DNA from 2 places in the Bacillus sp. D48C genome. Region 1 is predicted to be linked to the other one. Evidence: riboswitches for the same ligand, from Rfam matches in the RefSeq annotation. Region 1 holds a riboswitch; the other holds the start of a gene.

The links. Region 1 has a riboswitch for S-adenosylmethionine ahead of ACLBXA_RS27045 (MetQ/NlpA family ABC transporter substrate-binding protein). Riboswitches for the same ligand answer to the same signal wherever they lie in the genome.
Region 2: another riboswitch for S-adenosylmethionine. It lies ahead of ACLBXA_RS15410 (Na+/H+ antiporter NhaC family protein); the one in region 1 lies ahead of ACLBXA_RS27045 (MetQ/NlpA family ABC transporter substrate-binding protein).

The regions. Positions count from the first base shown of each region.
Region 1 is NZ_JBKFAQ010000017.1:68,249-78,902, reverse strand. Features, by position in the region: gene glmS (glutamine--fructose-6-phosphate transaminase (isomerizing)) at 1-1,701, shown strand, start outside; gene ACLBXA_RS27075 (prolyl oligopeptidase family serine peptidase) at 1,962-3,926, shown strand; gene ACLBXA_RS27070 (DUF4256 domain-containing protein) at 4,034-4,600, shown strand; gene ACLBXA_RS27065 (DoxX family membrane protein) at 4,673-5,179, opposite strand; gene ACLBXA_RS27060 (SDR family oxidoreductase) at 5,573-6,349, shown strand; gene ACLBXA_RS27055 (methionine ABC transporter permease) at 6,390-7,058, opposite strand; gene ACLBXA_RS27050 (methionine ABC transporter ATP-binding protein) at 7,033-8,073, opposite strand; gene ACLBXA_RS27045 (MetQ/NlpA family ABC transporter substrate-binding protein) at 8,086-8,898, opposite strand; SAM riboswitch class I at 8,985-9,099, opposite strand; gene ACLBXA_RS27040 (NAD(P)-dependent alcohol dehydrogenase) at 9,179-10,087, opposite strand; gene ACLBXA_RS27035 (DUF6612 family protein) at 10,244-10,654, shown strand, end outside.
Region 2 is NZ_JBKFAQ010000005.1:236,620-247,273, reverse strand. Features, by position in the region: gene brnQ3 (branched-chain amino acid transport system II carrier protein BrnQ3) at 1-937, shown strand, start outside; gene ACLBXA_RS15440 (DUF3922 domain-containing protein) at 962-1,300, opposite strand; gene ACLBXA_RS15435 (response regulator) at 1,358-1,990, opposite strand; gene ACLBXA_RS15430 (sensor histidine kinase) at 1,987-3,042, opposite strand; gene liaF (cell wall-active antibiotics response protein LiaF) at 3,042-3,782, opposite strand; gene ACLBXA_RS15420 (PspA/IM30 family protein) at 3,890-4,552, opposite strand; gene ACLBXA_RS15415 (lmo0954 family membrane protein) at 4,600-4,956, opposite strand; gene ACLBXA_RS15410 (Na+/H+ antiporter NhaC family protein) at 5,138-6,454, opposite strand; SAM riboswitch class I at 6,549-6,654, opposite strand; gene ACLBXA_RS15405 (DUF402 domain-containing protein) at 6,775-7,293, opposite strand; gene gltP (glutamate/aspartate:proton symporter GltP) at 7,362-8,636, opposite strand; gene ACLBXA_RS15395 (murein hydrolase activator EnvC family protein) at 9,131-10,405, shown strand; gene ACLBXA_RS15390 (hypothetical protein) at 10,507-10,654, shown strand, end outside.

The DNA of each region.
Region 1 (10,654 bases):
GCAGTACAAGCAGAGAACGGTGTTGTTGTATACAAAGAAAAAGGCCGTATCGCAAAACTTCGTGAAATCGTAGATGAGAACGTAGCAGCAAGCGTAGGTATCGGACATACACGCTGGGCTACACACGGTGTTCCAAGTAAAGTAAACGCGCATCCGCATCAAAGTACATCAAAACGCTTTACACTAGTTCATAACGGTGTAATTGAAAACTATGAATTAGTGAAAAAGGAATATTTACAAGATGTAACGTTCGTAAGTGAAACAGATACAGAGATTATCGTACAGCTTATGGAACAACAAGTGAGCACAGGATTAAGTGTAGAAGAAGCGTTCCGTAATACGCTATCTCTTTTACATGGCTCTTATGCAATCGGATTACTTGATGCTGAAAATCCAAACATGATTTATGTTGCTAAAAACAAAAGCCCGCTATTAGTAGGTGTTGGTGACAACTTTAATGTTGTGGCAAGCGACGCTATGGCGATGTTACAAGTTACAGATCAATTTATTGAGTTAATGGATAAAGAAATCGTAATCGTAACGAAAGAAAGTATTACAATTAAAAACTTACAAGGTGAAACGATTGAACGTGCACCTTTTACAGCGGAATTAGACGCAAGTGATATTGAAAAGGGAACATATCCTCACTTCATGCTTAAAGAAATCGATGAGCAACCACTTGTAATCCGTAATATAATTCAAAAGTATCAAGGTGAAAATGGCGAAATTGAATTAAATCAAGACATCCGCAATGCGATTTTAGATAGCGATCGTATTTACATCATTGCATGTGGAACGAGTTATCATGCAGGTCTTGTTGGAAAACAATTTATCGAGAAGTTTGCAAAAATGCCAGTTGAAGTACATGTAGCAAGTGAATTCTCTTACAACATGCCATTATTAACAGAAAGACCATTCTTCATTTACATTTCACAAAGTGGTGAAACAGCTGATAGCCGTGCAGTACTTGTACAAACAAATGAAATGGGTCATAAAGCATTAACAATTACAAACGTGCCTGGTTCTACTCTTTCTCGTGAAGCTGATTATACACTTCCATTATACGCTGGACCAGAAATTGCAGTTGCATCAACGAAAGCTTACACAGCACAGCTTGCAGTACTTTCAATTTTAGCAGCTGATATTGCTAAAGCAAAAGGTGAAGTTCTTGATTTCGATTTAACACACGAACTAGGACTTGTAGCAAATGCAATGATAGAACTTTGTGATCAAAAAGAAGAAATGGACGCATTAGCAAAACAATTTTTAGCAACAACGCGTAACTGTTTCTTCATCGGACGTAGCGTAGACTTCTACGTAGGATTAGAAGGTGCGTTAAAACTAAAAGAAATCTCTTACATCCAAGCAGAAGGATTCGCTGGAGGAGAGTTAAAACACGGTACAATCGCTTTAATCGAAAATGGTACACCAGTTATCGCACTTGCTACACAAGAGCACGTAAACCTTGGAATTCGTGGTAACGTGAAAGAAGTAGTAGCACGCGGTGCTAACCCATGTATCATCTCAATGAAAGGCTTAGAAATGGAAGGTGACAGCTTCGTATTACCAGCTGTCCATGAAGCACTAGCACCGCTAGTAGCAGTTATTCCATTACAACTTATCTCATACTACGCAGCACTTCACCGCGAGTGTGACGTTGATAAGCCACGTAACTTAGCTAAATCTGTTACTGTTGAGTAGGAGATTGGTAGGTTAATAAATATAGTTATAGCTTTAAAATAAATTTACAAATTTGCACCCCTTTAGATATTTTATCTAAAGGGGTGTTTTTGTGCCGAAAAAGAACATCTAGAATTGGTAAGTGGATAGAACCCTATAGATTAATGTTTTACTTTTATTTATCTGAATTTTCCGTTATCATTTTAAGTATCTGTGAAAAATCTCCTTTATTACGACAAAAAGAGACGAGAGATTTATGGACATTTCAAGGGGGGATATTGATGAAAGTGAATAAAAAAACATATCTAAGTATAGAAGAGATTATTTCATTACCAACCTTATCAAGTACAAACATAAGTGATGATGGTAAAAACGTAGCGTTTGTTAAGAAGACGGCTAACTGGAAAGACAATACATATAGGAATCATGTATGGATATATGGAAAAGAAAAGGGACAGAGTTGTTTATTGATAAATGGAGATATAGAAAGTACATGCCCATTATGGTCTCCAAATTCTAGGGATATAGCATATCTTAGCCCCGTTGGTAATGGGAAAAATCAGATCTTTGTTAAGTCACTAGATGGTTATGAAGGGGTTCAAATTACTGATGAGAAAGAAGGAGTCAGTACATTCAAATGGGGTCCTACTGGCAAGGGTCTTTATTATGTTACGCAGTCAAAAAAATGTGTGGAGATAAAGAAGCGTAGGGATCTATATGGAGAGTTTCAACATATAGGTAAGGAACACCAGAATAATTGTTTATATTACATTGAAATAGAAAAGGTGATACAAAGTGATACATATGAACACGAGAAAAGAGTTGTTTATCAATTAACTGATGGTAAGGATTTTCATATCCATGAATTTGATATTTCAAATGATGGGAAGAAGATTGTGTTTATGGCGACACCAAGCTCAAATATGGCGGATTATATAAATGGAGATTTATACATACTCCATACTAAAGCTGGAGAGCTACAAAAGCTGAATGTGGATAAGTTGTTGGGCGGTAGCGTCTGCTTTTCTCCTGAAGGCAGTAAAATATGTTACACAGCAAGCATAAGAGAGAAGGATTACTATAGAAACCATATACAAGACAGTACGTTAGAGGTATATGATATAAATACAGGAGAGGTAATTCAACCTGTAACAGATTTTGATAGTACTGTTATGCCATTACAGTGGACAGCTAAAGGAATTTTAATTAGATGGCAGGATAAAACGAATTATCGTATTGGATTACTAGCTGAAGATGGTACTGTAGAAGCATTAAGCGAAAAAGTAGATGGCTTTATAATGGATGCTTCTATAACAAAGGATGGAAAACATATATCCTATAATAAGGCTATAACAAATGAAACCTTTGAAATCTATTTAGACGATAAAAAAATAACGGATGAAAATAACTTTTTCAAAGGGAAACTTAAAAGTAACAGGGAAATCATCTCATGGAAAAGTAGTGATGGTCTTGAAATAGAAGGTGTTTTATCAACGCCAGTAGAGTTTGACGTAAATAAAAAATCTCCTTTATTAGTAGTAATTCACGGCGGTCCGGCTTGGGCATCCTTTCCGATATTTTCAGACTGCTTCAATGAGAAATATCCGATTGAACAGTTTATCGAAAAAGGCTTTATCGTTTTAGAGCCAAACTACAGAGGAAGTTCTGGTTATGGTAATGAATTTTTAAAAGCAAACTATAGAAAACAGGGAATCGCTGACTATGATGATGTTATATCAGGGGTGGATAAACTAGTTGATCAAGGGATTGTAGATAATGATAAAGTAGGAGTTATGGGATGGAGTAACGGAGGATATATATCAGCTTTCTGTTCTACATTTAGTAGCAGGTTTAAAGCTATTTCAGTTGGAGGCGGAATCACGAACTGGAGTACTCATTATGTAAATACAGATATCCCTTATTTTATTAGAATGTATTTAGGAAATACCCCATGGAATGATCGAGAGATATATACGAAGACATCACCTATGACGTATATTAAATCAGCTTGTACGCCTACCTTAATTCAACATGGGGAAAAGGATGCAAGAATTCCAATTACAAATGCATATGATCTATATCAAGGATTAAAGGATATGGAAGTTGATACAGAATTAATTATATTTAAAGGAATGGCATATAGTCCTAATCAGCCGGGAATGAATGTAGCTATTATGAAGCAGAATTTGATGTGGTTTTCACACTATATTCTTGGAGAGAGTGTAGAGGGTTTTAGGACTTTATAATGGATGTTTGTAAAAGACATAAGGTTGAAACGCTCTTCATATTGAGATGATTTATTATAAAATATATACTTAAACTACTATCCGTACACATATCAGGGAGGATTAATATGACAGGAAATAAAAATGACTTACTAGTAGAAAAACGTGAAGAGTTATTGAAAGTATTGAAAGCTCGTTTTGAGAAAAACATGAACCGCCATGAAGGTCTTGAATGGGCTAAAGTTGAAGCGAAGCTGACTACTAATAATGAAAAATTGTGGTCACTTAATGAAATGGAAGTAACTGGCGGTGAGCCGGATGTTGTTGGTTATGATGAAGAAAAGGACGAGTATACTTTCTATGATTGTTCAAAGGAGAGTCCTAAAGGCCGCAGGAGTCTTTGTTATGATCTTGAAGCGTTAGAATCAAGAAAAAAACATAAACCAGAAAATAACGTTATTGATGTTGCAAATGCTATGGGCATTGAACTATTAACTGAAGAACAATATCGGGAATTGCAAAAACTTGGGGATTTCGACATGAAATCATCAAGCTGGGTACAAACACCTTCAGATATTCGAGAACTCGGTGGTGCTCTATTTTGCGATTATCGCTTCGGACATGTTTTCGTGTACCACAATGGAGCAGACTCTTACTATGCTGCCAGAGGTTTTCGTGGCTCGTTAAAAGTTTAAATTAGGATAAATAAGAAAAAGAGCCTATACTCAGGCTCTTTTTCTTATTTATATTTTAAAAGTAAACTGTTACTACGCAGTTTTACTTAATTTATATGTTCCGTGGTTGTTTTTATGGAAAAGTTTAGGGGAAATATAGCCATCTAATCCAATACGTCCAGCGTTCTGCCCTGCAACTAAAATGAATATAGTCAAAATAAGCAGGTTTGGGTTTACACTAACAGTTCCACTTAATAAAAATGAAAGATTCATTATGATTCCGAAAAATGCAGCTGTTTTTGTTAATCCGCCTAAAATTAAACCTAGACCTACTAAAATTTCTCCCCATTGAACTAAAAAGCTAAATAGGTCTGCGTTTGGAAGGACAAAATGTTGAAGAAAATCTGCCCACCAACTTTGTACTGCAGGGTGGTCACCTGATGCTTGAGCAATAGCACCCTTTAGAAAACCACTTGCGTCAAAAGATTGTCCGAAGACTTTGCCTATCCCAGCAGCGAGCCATGTATATCCTATGTAAAGACGTAAAAGTAATAATATGAAAGTAGCACGTTTATCAGTTCTTAAAAAATTGATAATCATTGAAATCCCTCCAATATTGTATTTACAAGTTTATTATATATTCAATGTGAAAAGATTCACAATGAAGAGAATGTGAACAAGGATAGGTTGTGAGTAATTGTTTTATTTTTTGTAACATTTTATCTGTTTTGGTAAACTAAGAATAGAGATATATGTAAAGGGGACAAAGACTTAATATGTGGATGAACTTGTAATGATTAGAAATTAGATAGATGAATTTTTCTCTCATAAGTGAGGGTTTATTTAGCTATCTGTAAATCATCCAAGGACTGCATATTTGGCTTGTACATCCCTTTTGTAAGGATAGATGCCTATTTTATGTATCTGTCTTTTTTTGTGGGAAATTTTATATCTCTTATATAAAGTATGCGCCCTTTAAACTTGGAGGAGTATATGATGAATCAATTAAAAAATAAAGTAGCAGTTGTTACAGGGGTAAGTCGTCTAGATGGTATTGGGGCAGCGATTTGTAAAGAATTAGCTGAAGCAGGATACAATATGTTTTTTACGTATTGGACAGCTTACGATAAAGAGATGCCTTGGGGCGTCGATAAAAATGAACAAATACAATTAAAAGAAGAGCTATTGCAAAACGGTGTTAGAGTATCGAGCATGGAGTTAGATTTAACTCGGAATGATGCACCGAAAGAGCTTATAAATAAAGTTACTGAACAATTAGGGTACCCTCATATATTAATTAATAATGCAGCATATTCTACGAATAATGATTTCTCTACGTTGACTGCTGAAGAACTAGATAAGCATTACATGGTAAATATCCGTGCGACTACATTGTTAAGTAGTCAATTTGCCCGGAGATTTGATAAGAAATCTGGTGGTAGAATTGTTAATATTACTTCGGGGCAATTTCAAGGTCCTATGGCAGGAGAACTAGCTTATGCGACAACGAAGGGAGCTATTGATGCTCTTACTAGTACATTGTCAGCAGAGGTAGCTCATTTAGGAATAACAGTGAATGCAATTAATCCAGGACCAACCGATACAGGATGGATGACTGAAGAGATAACACAAGGGTTAAAGCCGATGTTTCCTTTTGGCAGAATTGGTGAGCCAAAGGATGCAGCTAGACTCATTAAATTTTTAGTAAGTGAAGAAGCTGAGTGGATTACTGGGCAAGTTATTCATTCAGAAGGTGGATTTAAAAGATAAAAAAAGAAGGCATCTCACCCTGGTGAGATGCCTTCTTTTTTTAATCTTTCTTCAATCTTCGTGCAACACCATTCCCTAAAGACTGTAATCCTTGAACGAGGATAATTAAAATAAAGACTGTTGCATACATTACTTCAGGTTCATAGCGTAAATGTCCGAAGCGGTATGCCAAGTCCCCTAGCCCTCCAGCACCTACGAGTCCAGCCATTGCTGTTGCGCCAATTAAGCCAATTGTTGCAATTGTTAATCCAAGTACAAGGGAGGGACGAGCTTCTTTCACCATGACGTGCCAAATGATTTTAATAGTAGAGATACCCATTGCTTGATAGGCCTCAATAACACCGCGATCTACTTCTAGTAAGGCTGTCTCCATTAAACGTGCGATATAAGGAGCTGTGAAGACGACAAGCGGTACGATCACACCTTGCACGCCAATGGATGTTCCCATTAGAAACTTTGTAAAAGGTAAGATGAAGAATAATAGAATGATAAATGGAAGAGAGCGAATTATATTAATAATTGTATTAAGAATAGGATAAATGATTTTATTTTCGTGCTGTCCACCAGGTCTTGTTAAAACAAGTGTTACACTAAGTGGCAGTGCAATAAGGATCGAGATGAGTAATGAAATAGATGTCATTTGAAAGGTTTGGATTGTGGCTTCCCATATGACTTTACTCCATTCATCCAAAAAGGACTTGTTTTCCATAGTCTGTTTTCCCTCCCTCTACGATGATACCTTTCTCTTGTAAGAATGCTAAAGCACGGTTTACTTCATTTTTTTCACCTTGCATATGAACGACAAGTTTCCCATATGCCTCATGTTTTAACTGTGTAATATTACCAGATAAAATATTTGGATATACTTGGAAACGTTTTGTGGCGACAGCTAGTGCTGGTTCCCCTGAAGAACTTCCTATAAAAGAAAGTGTTACAATTTCTCCAGTACTTTGTAGTTCTTTCTGTACCTCTTCTGGAATTTTCGCTGCAAATGCGCTATTTACAAATTTCTTCGTTGTTACATGTTGTGGGTTTGTGAAAATATCTTTCACAGTCCCGCTTTCGACTACAGATCCATGTTCCATAACGGCAACGCGGTCGCATATACGTTGGATAACATTCATTTCGTGTGTAATGAGTAAAATCGTAATTCCAATTTCTTCGTTAATCTTTAATAACAAATCAAGAATAGAATCAGTTGTTTCTGGATCTAAAGCACTCGTTGCTTCGTCACTTAATAACACTTCAGGCTCATGTGATAGTGCACGTGCAATTGCAACGCGCTGTTTTTGACCGCCAGAAAGTTCACTTGGATAAGCATCTTTTCGATTGAAAAGATCGACAATGCGTAAATATTTTTCTACCCTTTTTTTAATTTCCACTTTTGGAATACCAGCAAGGCGTAAAGGTAATGCAATGTTTTCATAGATGCTAACAGTTTTAAGTAAATTGAATCCTTGAAAGATCATTCCGATTTTTTGTCTCGCTTTTGCTAGTTCTTTTGTCGATAACGTTGTTAAGTCTTGTTCGTTTACAATGATATTTCCTGTCGTTGGTTTTTCTAATAAATTTACACATCGAATCAATGTACTTTTACCAGCGCCACTATACCCAATGATTCCAAATACCTCGCCTTTTTCTACTTTAAGGGAAGTAGACTTAAGAGCCTCAACATTCCCTTTTTTTGTTGTAAATACTTTGGATATATTTTTTAATTCAATCATTATCGTCAGCTCCTACCAAGATGGTAAAACTGAACCATCAAATTTTTTCTCGATAAACTCTTTTACTTCTTTAGATTGATAAGCTTTCTTTAATTTATTTACAACGGCATCATCTTTATTTTCAGTACGAACAACGACCCAGTTCACATATGGTGAATCTTTTCCTTCGCGGAAAATAGAATCTTTCGCTGGACTTAATTTTGCACCTAATGCAAAGTTTGTGTTAATTGCAGCTGCTTTCACTTCACTTAGTTGCGTTGGTAATTGAGATGCCTCTAATTCGACAATCTTTAATTTTTTTGGATTTTCAATTACATCTTTTGCAGTCGCTTTTTCTGTAGCCTTTGGATCAACTTTTAAAACCCCTGCTTTTTCAAATAATTTTAAAGCTCGAAGTTCATTCGTTGGGTCATTTGGTACAGCAATTGCATCGCCCTCTTTTAAGTCTTTTACATCTTTTATATCTTTAGAATATACGCCCATAGGGAATGTTACTGTTGAAAATACTTCAGCTAATTTCATATTGCGTTCAGCTTTAAATACATCTAAATACGATTTCGTTTGGTAGCTATTTACATCAAGGCTTTTTTCATCTAAAGATACGTTTGGCGCTACATAATCATTAAATACTTTTATATCAATTTCGAGACCATCTTTTGCTGCAACTTCTTTTACCTTTTCAAAAATTTGTTCATGTGGTCCACCTGTTACACCGACAGTAATCTTTTTCTCGTCTAATGCTTTTACCTCTTTATCTGAACTCACGCTACAGGCGCCTAATAATAATACTGCTCCGCTTACAATGCTTAATAATACCTTTTTCAATCTATAAATCCCCCTTCATATACGTTCCAAAATAAAAAGCACCTCCCAAAAATAAGAGAGGTGCCGAATAGACGAAATAGATTCCTCTCTTATCTTCCAAAACGAAAACTCGTTTTGCAGGAATTAGCACCTTAGCTTATATGTTATAAGCTCGGTTGCCGGGCATCATCGGGCCAGTCCCTCCGCCACTCTTGATAAGAGTATGTGTATGTAGTTTTGAATATGGTACTAATAGTAAATCGTACAAAAAGAATTGTCAATGATATTTTCAGAATATATTTTATTTTAAGGTAATCGAAACATTTCCTTTCTTATGGCCCATTTCTACATACGTATGGGCTTCTACAACTTCTTCTAATCGGTAAGTTCTATCAATAACAGGTTTTAGCTTTTCTGTTTCAGCTAGTTGTTTTAGTAGGTTCATATCTTCTTTACTGACCTTTGCCATCATTCCATTCACAGATACATATTTTCCATTAGGCATTAATGCATCTGTACAAAGAGACTTTTTATATTTTCCAACTGCATCAAATATAATATCGTAGTGCTCGCCCTGCTTAGTAAAATCTTCTTTCATATAATCAATTACGTTGTCTGCCCCTAAGGCTGTAACTAAATCGAAATTCGAACTACTACAAATAGCTGTGACAGTCGCCCCGAAGTATTTAGCAAGTTGTACGGCAGCTGTCCCTACTGAACCAGAGGCGCCGTATATAAGTACTCGTTGCCCTTTTTTTATCTGTCCTTTTCTAAGGAAGTGCAATGCTGAAGTTCCGCCAAAAGGAATAACGGCAGCTTCTTCATATGTCACATTGGTAGGTTTTAATGCTATTAATCCACTTTCATGCACGCATGTGTATTCGGCATAACCACCAAGGTTTAGTTCTGTTAATGCAAAAACTGGATCTCCTTTTTTAAATTGTGTTACATCTGTTCCAATGTCTTCGATTTCACCGGATAACTCTACGCCAAGTATAGGTTTCCTCGGTTTTCTGAAACCTAATATGATCCGCATAGGAATCCAAAATAAGAGGGGGCTATTAAAGCCACGTATTCTACAATCTCCAGTCGATACACTTGTTGCGTGAATTTTAACTAATACTTCATTTTTTTTAGGTTTAGGCTTTTCTACATTTTGAATCTGGAGAACATTAGGTGGTCCATACTTTGTGCAAATAATTGCTTTCATAATGACCTCCTGAAATGAGTTGTTATTATTTACATCATATTTAAACTTTTTCTCAAACATGTTGCTATATAGGAAAAAAATTAAAGAAGAATATTACGAATTATATAGATTTCATAGGAAAAGAGATGATATTATTTTTGGGAAGGAGGGGACGTTATGAAAAAACTTATTTTAATTTCAAGTTTAGTACTTGCAGTTGGTCTAGGAGTAGGGTGTAGTAATGAGGAAACAAAAAAGACTGATGAACCGAAAAAAGAAGCTGTGCAGAAAGAAAAGGAATTAACAGCGAAGGATGTTTTCAATAAAGCGAATGAAGCTTTTAAAAACGAAGAAAATGTAACGATGACATATGATGTGGGAATAAAGGCTGAAGGAACAGAGATGAATGTAATGAAGGCTAAAATGCAACTAGAGCCGAAGAAAAAAAACTCTCGTTCTGAAATGAATGTTTCTGGTACAGAGGTTATTGTTTATGATGTGGGTGGAAAAATTGCTGGTCAGGTGAAAAATCCTAATTCGGGTGAAGTTATGTCTGTACCAGAGGAACAATTAAATGCTAACGGAATG
Region 2 (10,654 bases), on a different contig from region 1:
TTGGCTGAGTTTAAATCCATCTAAACTTGTCGATCGTATTGGAAATATATTAACACCTATTTTATTACTCTCAATTTTCTTATTGTTTGTTAAAAGTGTCTTTACACCACTTGGACAATCAGGACCAGCTATGCAAGAGTATCAAACTTCTCCAATCTTCAAAGGCTTTATGGAAGGGTACTTAACAATGGACACCATTTCAGCACTTGCATTTGGAATTATCGTTGTAAATGCAATTCGCTCTAAAGGTGTGAATGATCGTAAGTCCATTGCCATCGCCACAGCAAAAGCAGGGCTTATTGCCGCTACAGGACTCGTACTTGTATATGGTGCACTCGGCTGGCTTGGGACAACTAGTGTCTCTCTCGGATATGCAAAAAATGGTGGACAGCTACTTACTGTTATCGTACAACAATTATTCGGCCCATACGGTTTACTCCTATTATCTCTTATCGTTACACTCGCTTGTTTAACGACATGCGTTGGACTCGTATCTGCGTGCAGCCAATATTTTTCAACATTATTGACTACATTTTCATACAAAACGTTCGCGAGTATCATTTGCGCATTAGGATTATTAGTTGCCAACTTAGGTTTAACAAAAATTATCGCAATCTCTGTTCCAATTCTACTTGTTGTATATCCAATTGCGATTGTACTCGTACTACTATCGTTACTTCATAAATACTTCGGTGGATATCGCTCTGTTTATGTAGGTGCTTTAATCGGAGCAGCAGTTGTGAGCGTATTTGATGGATTAAAACAAGGCGGTATTCCAGTCTCGTTTATCACGTCCAACTTTGAATTTATTCCTTTATATAATGAAGGAATAGGCTGGCTATTACCAGCATTAGCCGGAGCACTTATCGGATTTACTATCGCTAAACTAAACGGTGCTAAAAAAGTTCCCTTAATAACCGACGCAAAAGCATCCTAAAAAAACTCCCGAAAGGGAGTTTTTTTACATTTGATAAGCAGTATGATTAAAACTACTTATTTTATACGCTTTCGTATAATATTCAATATTCGTATCAACTGTTTCTACCTTAACAACATCATAGCAGTCTTCTTGCTTTACTAAAAATAAATAGTATTCCTCTGTTGCCTCAATAATCGCAATTTTATCTGTTTCAACATTATATTGTTCACAAAGCGCTTGTAATGCGTTCACATAATCCCCTAATTTTTTAGACTTATCCATTCCGAATATAGTTTGAACTAACATATACATTCTCCCCTTTGTATGTACTGTTAACAACTTAATGATAACGCTTACATTTATTAGCGTCAATAAAAAGATTTGATGCAAACTAATAATCAATGGGGATAGTCCCCCACTGATTAAAGTTGCACTTTATCATTTCGTTAATTGATGTCTAAATGCATAAATAACCGCCTGTGTCCGGTCACTTACATTTAGTTTATTTAATATATTACTCACATGTGTCTTTACTGTTTTGAGGGCAATAAACAATTCATCTGCAATCTCTTGATTACTTTTCCCCTCTGCAATTAATAACAAAATTTCAGACTCTCTTTCTGTTAACTCCTCATGCAAAGGTTGCTCTTTCTTTTGACGCATACGGGACATCATTTTCCCGGTAACTTTCGGCTCTAATACCGTTTCTCCATCATAAGTAGCTCGTACAGCGTCCGCTATATCACTTGCTCTTGATGTTTTTAATAAATAACTAGTCGCCCCAGCCTCAATAACAGGATACAATTTTTCGTCATCTAAAAAGCTTGTTACAACTACAATTTTTGCTTCTGGCCATTCTTGAATAATAGCACGTGTTGCTTCGACACCATCCATCTCATCCATAACAAGGTCCATTAAAATAATATCCGGTCTTAATTGCAGTGCTAATTCTGATCCTTTTTTTCCATTTTCAGCTTCCCCGACCACTTCAATATCTGGTTGTGTAGATAAATATGCCGATACACCCATACGAACCATTTCATGATCATCGACAAGCAATACTTTTATCATACTTCTCCCCCTCTCTCAAGCATAATCGGTACTTTCACTTCTATTTGTGTACCTTTGGCCGGGAAACTCAGTACCTTGAGTGTCCCACCAATTTCATGAACACGCTCTTGCATCGATCTTAAGCCATAGGAACCGGCTTTATTAACGCCTACTTCAAACCCAACACCGTCATCAATGATTTTTAAAATCGCATATTGATCAATTTTTCGAAGGCGCACTTCTGTTTTCTTTGCCTTCGCGTGTCGCAACGTATTTGATAGCGCTTCTTGCACAATACGGAATAAATGATCTTCTACACCTTTTTTTAATTCTATTGGCTCAATAAGCCATTCAATTTTCATATGTTGTTTTCGCGATAATTCCGTTAATAATTCCTCTATACCTTCTGTCAGTTTCTTACCTTCCAATTGTACAGGACGTAAATGAAGGAGCAATGCTCTCATTTCTGATTGAGCATTTACAACCATATTTTCAACAAGTTGTAATTGTTTTTTTGTCACATCTGGAAATTCAGTTATTTGTTCATTAATCGCTGACATCATCATCGACATTGCGAAAAGCTGCTGACTTACTGAATCATGCAACTCCCTTGCTAAGCGATGCCTTTCTTGAGAAATCGCTTCTTGTCTCATCTCTTCATTCCAATGAGCTCGTTCATTCGTTACTTTTTGAAAGAGTCCAGCTTGCTCCTCTAATCGACGAGCCAGAACGATTACTTTTCGCTCCACTTCATGAAATTCATCATCCGCAGTAAACGAAACATCACTCGGAAAATTCCCTCGCTCTACTTCAAATAGAAAAGTATTTAATCCTTGTATACGCTGCTCTATATAGTAACCGATTGCATATCCTACAATTCCCCCGATAAGTAAACTTGTAGTCATAATAAACAAGCCAATTGGAACAGAAGCGATGGATTCCTTCCATAATAAATCATACACTTGTTGCTCGCTTTTCCAAACATATACAATTGTACAAATGAGTGCGATACTAACAGAGGACAACATAGAATAACGAATATACATCCACGAAATATTTTTTTGTTTCTTCATTATACTTTCCTCACTTCCGTGTCGCCTACGACAAGCGAAGAAATAATTTTAATACGACGAGGAGCCTCTTTATACTGCTCTGTTCTAAATGTAACATTGCGGTTAAACCCTGTCTCTTCATGACCTGGCAAGAGCACACGGCCGACAATAACAGAGTGATTTAAAGAAAGTTCAATATCATATGGCACATATAAACGAATATTACCAACGACACCTCGAATAACAATTACTGTTTCTCCTTCTGGAATCATAGCAGTTGTTAAATCTATTTCCACATCACAAGCACCATATTGAACATTAATATCCTCAAGTTCATAAATATGATCCATCATTCGTACATTGCCTACAAACATATTTTTCAAATATGGTTCTGTACGATATATTTGCTTCTCTTCGTCTATAATCCCTTTTTCTTTAATTTCAACCTTCATTGCTTTTTGCTGATGTCCTTGTTGAATCAATTGATAACCAATTAAAGCTAAACAAGCAAATACGACAAGAACAAATGCTGCTGATGAAAATAAGAAAAATAAAAATACGATACCACCAACAAATAAAAATACATTCCCCCGTACATAACGATTCTTTTTACGATAATGCCTTCCAAACATAAGCATAATAAATGCAAAAATGAGACCACCTGGTTCAAAATGTCCAAGTATCATATCAAGAAAAAGACCGAACCCAAATATGATGAGGAGCATCCCCATTAATTGTGTCTTTGAAAAATGTTTCTTCACTTCAGCTCCCCCCCTTCTTGTCACATATACATAGAAGAAAAGGCATTGCTTTCCAACACCTTTTCTCCTATCACTATATCATAAGCCTGTTTTATAATATACTACTATTATTTTGTTAACTCTTTCGTTAACGATACATCATTCTTTTCTTTCATTTCACGCTCAAGTTTTGCAATTTTCATATCAAATGTGTCACGCTCATGCCCTTCATTCATACGAGTTTCTAAGTCACGAATGTGATCTTCAATTTCTTCAAATCGTAAGAACGGATTATTTTCATCCATTTTATGCATCGCAGTATTCATCCGACGATTTGCATGTGCCATATTTTCACGTGCCATTAGTTCCATACGCTTTGCGTGCATTTCTTTTAATTTATTTTTCATTTCAGAAAGACGACGCTCTAACTCATCAATTTGCTCTACAACACCTGCATACATTTCTTCTAATCGAGTTACTTGCCCTTCATAATAAGCTACCTCTTCTAACGCACGTTCGTGCAATTGTAATTCGCCTGCTTCTTGAGCAACGATAGCTTGCTTTGATCTTTTATTAACGAAATAACGTGCTTGCTCAAGCTCACGAGCGAAGTTAGATTTTAATGTTTTATGACGCTCAATTAACTTCTCAATTTTTGTTATTTCACGCTCACTATCACGTAAATATTGGTTTAACATCGCAATTGGATTTTTTCTTTCCTTCTCATCTAACACGTTATGAAAATCAGCTAAAATTGCATCGCGTACACGTCCGAATAAAGATTGTTTCATTATAAATCTTCCTCTCTTCTACTTTAATTATAATTTGATTTATTGTTTTAGTTTTTCATTAATTTGTTCCACTCATCTTCAAAGTTGCTATATGGTTTAGAACTTTCTGGAGCAGATTCAACAACTACATCTTTTTCTTTTTTCCACTCACGGTATCCGTAGTATAAAACCACTAAAGCAGCGATACCGATTAATGCTGGTGAATGAGAAAGTGCAATGGATAAACCGATTAAACCAACAATACCCCAAGCTAACTTTCCAAAAAATGATTTAGCTCGCACAAATGATTTATAGCTCCAATATACAACTCCTGCTCCGATTGCGAATCCTACAATACCAGCAAGACTACCAAGAGCAATTAAAGCCAAAATACCGGCTGCGATAAACGCTAGAAATTGTTTCATCTTGTGCTTGCCTCCCTTCGATTTGATACTCTTATCTTAACTATTTTTTCATCTTTCCATAACGAGCTTAAGAACCGTTTTTAACTCAGACTTAAGACCGAGTCATATTCAGCCCTTTACGCAAAAAAACGTGCAGAGTCTATTCTCTGCACGTTTTTTAATTACTAACGTTCATATTAGATTAAGCTGTTTTATGATACTTTTTTTTCTCAGCTACTTTCGAAAACCTTGGAAACCCAATTAAAATAGAAACAATCCCACATACTCCAACTAAAATTGGATAAAATGCATATGGTAACAATTCAACCGGAGATAACGCTGCAAATCCTGCTGCCGTTAACATTTGGGCACCGTACGGGATCAACCCTTGCACACAACATGAGAAAAGATCTAATACACTCGCTGATTTACGAGGATCTATTTCATATTGATCCGCAATATTTTTTGCAAGCGGGCCTGTAAAAATAATCGAAATCGTATTATTTGCTGTACACATATTCGTCATACTCACTAAACCAGCAATACCAAATTCCGCTCCTTTTTTCGAACGAATATTACGTGTTAATACATTCATTAAATATTGAATACCACCATTATATTGGATTAATTCAACCATACCGCCAATTAATATAGCAAGTAATACTAACTCCATCATACCGCCCATTCCAGTCGTTACACTTTTAAAGAAACTTTCTAACGTGTAACTTCCATCTATAAGACCGATAACACCAGATAGTACAGTTCCACCAGTTAATACGATAAGTACATTCCAGCCAAGTAGAGCTGTAATAAGTACTCCTGCGTACGGTAAAATCTTTATCCAATCAAAGCTATGCGCTTTAACCTGCGTATCACTTCCTGAAGTAACTATTACTAATAGTACAATTGTAATAATAGCCGCTGGTAATACAATTAAAAAGTTCGTTTTAAACTTATCTTTCATTTCTGTTCCTTGTGAACGAACAGCTGCGATTGTTGTATCTGAAATAAATGATAAATTATCACCAAACATCGCTCCGCCAACAACAGTAGCCATCGTAAGCGCAATTGAGATATCAGTTTGACCACTAATACCTACAGCAATTGGTGCTAACGCTGCAATTGTTCCCATTGAAGTCCCCATAGCTAATGAAATAAATGCACCAATAACAAAGATTCCAGCTACGATAAATCCTGGCGGTAAAATAGTTAACGCTAAATTAACAGTTGAATCTACCCCGCCCATTCCTTTAGCAGTTTCAGAAAATGCACCAGCAAGCACAAAAATTAATACCATAATCATAATATCTGGATTTCCTGCACCTTTAGCGAACCGCTCTACTTTCACATTAAAACTTTCTTTACGATTCATCACTAAAGCAACTCCTACAGCAATTGAAATCGCTACAAGTATCGGCAATTTATAGAAATCACCTGTAATAATTCCAGAACCAATAAATAGCGCCAAAAATATCCCAAGTGGTAATAAAGCTAAACCATTTCCTCTCGTTTCTTTCAAAGTACCATCTCTCCCTAGTTTCAACCTTTTTCTAATGAATAACAAAAGACCTCTTCCGATGAGAAGAGGTCTTATACATCTATAAGAAACACTCTTCTCATCTTTCAAGCACACGCTTGCTGGATTTGGCACAGCACTCTGAAATCGAGTCCGCTGCCGAGGCATCGTAGGGCCAGTCCCTCCGCCTCTCTTTATAAGAAGGTTTCATATTTATTTTTTAATAATAATTTCTTCCCTAACTTTACTCGCTTACAAAACAAAAGTCAATTATTTTTTGTATAGATTTTTTTGGTAATTATACAAAAATTTGAATACAACAATCATTTTAACTTTTCGATTTCTTCTTCCAATATTGAAATCCAATAAAATTCACTATTTTTTATTGCTGCTAATATCCATTTCGTAGTGTACCAAGCTAACTCATACTCTTCCTTCGTGACATCGCCACTTTTATAAGCATCCTCTAGCTCTTCTTCATCTAATATATACACCTTACCGCTGGGTAATAATACTACATCTAAATATAAATCATCAAAATACGGTAAACCACGATCGTCTATTTCATATTCTTTCGTCACATCAATATAATATTGCACTAAATTGTGCCTATCATCTAACATAGCTGTAATCGCAAAGTTCTTTCCATTAATGAAATATTGAACCCACGTATACCCATCACTTGCAATACAAATTTCTTTACCATCATATTCTTTACAACTAGGCTCTCTCACTTTTTTTATATCCAGTATTCCGAGCATTCCCTCTTCCACTTGCTTAACCGTATAACTCTTTTCTATTAGTCTCTTCCACGAAGCACCGTCACCATATTTACGTTTCATTATGTCTGCTCCTCTTCTATATACAGAAAAGCTCCCACATATTATGTGAGAGCTTGTTCATATTATAATTAAGCAGCTTGACCCTTTTCAGAAATCTCTTTTAAATAAGCTTGTCCTTTTTCAGCGTCATATTGACCTTCCCACTTAGACATAACTACAGCTGCTAAAGAGTTTCCTACAACGTTAACTGCTGTACGAGCCATATCTAAAATACGGTCAATACCAGCAATGAACGCTAAACCTTCAGGTGGAATACCTACTGTACCAAGTGTCGCTAATAATACAACGAATGATACGCCCGGTACACCTGCGATACCTTTTGAGGTAACCATTAATACAAGTAATAATGTAATTTGTTGTGTAATAGATAAATCAATACCGTACATTTGCGCCAAGAAAATCGCCGCAATTGCTTGATATAAAGTTGATCCATCTAAGTTAAATGAATAACCTGTCGGAATAACGAAAGATGTAATTGCTTTCGGACAACCGAATTTCTCCATTTTCTCCATGATTTTCGGTAAAACTGTTTCTGAGCTTGCTGTAGAATACGCTAAGATCAGCTCGTCTTTTAAAATCTTAAAGAATTGGAAAATGTTAATTCCAAATATTTTCGCTGTAAGTCCTAAGACAACTACGACGAAGAAGATCATTGCTCCATATACGACAATTAGTAATTTCCCTAATGGAATTAATGAAGCAAGACCAAATGTAGAAACTGTAACACCAATTAGTGCAAACACACCAAATGGTGCAAATTTCATAACTTGGTTTGTTACATAAAACATTGCGTCAGCTACACCTTGGAAAAATTGAAGAACTGGTCTTCCTCTTTCACCAATTGCTGCTACACCTAAACCAAATAGTACAGAGAAGAATATAATAGCAAGCATATCTCCGTCAGCTAATGACTTCATAATGTTCGTTGGAACAATATTTACAAATGTATCTGCAAATGAATGACTTTGTACTTGCTCTGTTGTATGTGTATATTTTGAAATATCTGTCTTTGTTAACTGCTCCATATTCACGCCTTTTCCTGGTTGGAAAATATTCGCTATTAATAGACCAACAATAATTGCAATTGTTGTAATAATTTCAAAGTAAATAATTGTTTTTCCGCCTAGTCGACCTAGTTTTTTAACATCGCCAACACCAGCAACCCCAACAACAATACTTGCTACAACAATCGGTACAACGATCATTTTAATTAATCGGATGAAAATATCACCAATTGGTTGTAAATAACTCACTACAGCCGGATTGCCAAAGAAAATCGCCCCAACTGCAATACCAAGTGCAAGTCCTATTAATATTTGCCATGCAAGTCCTATTCTTTTCATATTTGTTGTAACCCCCTCTTCGATGTGTCACTCTATCTCTCATTCTATCTCTATAAAACTAAGAAATTAAGAGTATTACATATTATTCGACAATTCACTACATTTTGTCCCTGTTAAAAATCATAAATCAAAATTTAAAATCTGACAACAAAATAACTTTGCTCGAACACAAATAATTTTCTTGACAAAAAATAAACTCATGTCAGAAAACCTCACATGAGAACGATTCCTTACTAGTATTTCATTGGCTTTCTAAGTAATATTTCACCCCATAAAAACTCTTACTTCCCTCCTGCATTTTACAAATAAATCAAAAATTTACCTTTGTTACACATATAAATAAAATGTAAGTACTATGACAATTAAAGTTGAAAAATGATAAATTCCGACAAAACTTAGCAATTTTATAAAGTTTTCTTTACATTATGATTACAACGATAGACACCCTTCTTCTTATGATATATAACATTCATAGGGAAAGGAGTCAGACAACAATGAAAAAGAAATTTGCAGCGTTTAGTGTTTTAGCAGCAGGAACGATTTTTGCTTCCCCGTTACTTTCACCCGTATACGCTGAAACGAATCAAGATAAATTAACTAACATTCAATCTGAATTAGAAGGCAAACAAAGTGACTTACAAAATAAATCAGTCGAGAAAGAACAAATAGAAAAAGAAATTCAAGAATTACAGAAGAAAATCGATGAATTAACTACTTCTATTAATAAAAACGAGGCTGAATTAAACGATACAAAAAAAGAAATTAGCAAAACACAACAAGTAATTACTGACAAAAAGAAACATATAGAACAATTACAAACAAACATAGATACACGTCAGGAAGTTATTAAACAACGATTACAATCTATGCAAGAAAAACCGCGTACAAATATCATTACAGAAGTATTAACAAACTCTACAAACATTGCTGATCTTGTTGATAATATGTACTCCGTAAGTTTAATATTAAACAACGATACAGATATTGTAAAAAAACAAACATCTGATCAAAATGCTGTAACTACAGAAAAAGAAGCTGTTGAGAAAAAAGAACAACAACTGAAAGAATCTGAGCAAAAACTAGAACAAAAACAGCAAGAATTACAAAATAACCAACAACAGCAACAAACTCTTATTAACGATCTACATACGAAAGTAGCAAAAGTAGATTCAGAGATTGAAGGATTAGAAGAATCCAAAGGTATTTTAGAAAATCAACGTCAAGCTGTTCAAAAAGCAATTGAAGAAGAAAAACGTGCCGAAGAAGCTCGTAAAGCGGAAGAAGCTCGCCAGGCAGAAGAGGCTCGCAAACAACAAGCTACTAAATCTGCTCAAGCAACTCAAGCAGCTCCAACACCACATGATACAAATATCGGTGGCTTTATCAAACCAGCAGCTGGATCAAAAACATCCGGATTCGGTGTACGTTCTTTAGATAACCATAAAGGAATTGACATCGCTGCTTCGGGAACGGTTCCAATTATCGCTGCTGCAGATGGCGTTGTTATTCGCTCAGAATTATCATCTAGTTACGGAAACGTAGTGTACTTATCTCACCGTATAAACGGAAAAACATATACGACAGTATATGCTCATATGAATAGCCGTTCCGTATCGAATGGACAAACTGTAAAACAAGGCGATCAGCTTGGATTTATGGGGAATACGGGCCAATCATACGGACAACATTTACACTTCGAACTTCATCTTGGAGAATGGAATGTCGGCAAGACAAACGCAGTTGACCCATCTCCTTATATCGGATTATAAAAAACCTCGGTGCCTACCGAGGTTTTTTATTTACACTTCACACAATATAGGCATTCTACATAAACTATAACTAAATGCCTATAGTTTACGAGGTGATCCATATGAATACGCAATTACAACAAAAAATAGAAGAAGCTAGAACGACATATATCGGCCGGATATTTACATTTGGCGGCTCAGTTTTATTTTTAATCGGTTCATTCCTCGCAGTCACCACAGCCTATAAAGCGTATAATCGGCTATTACATT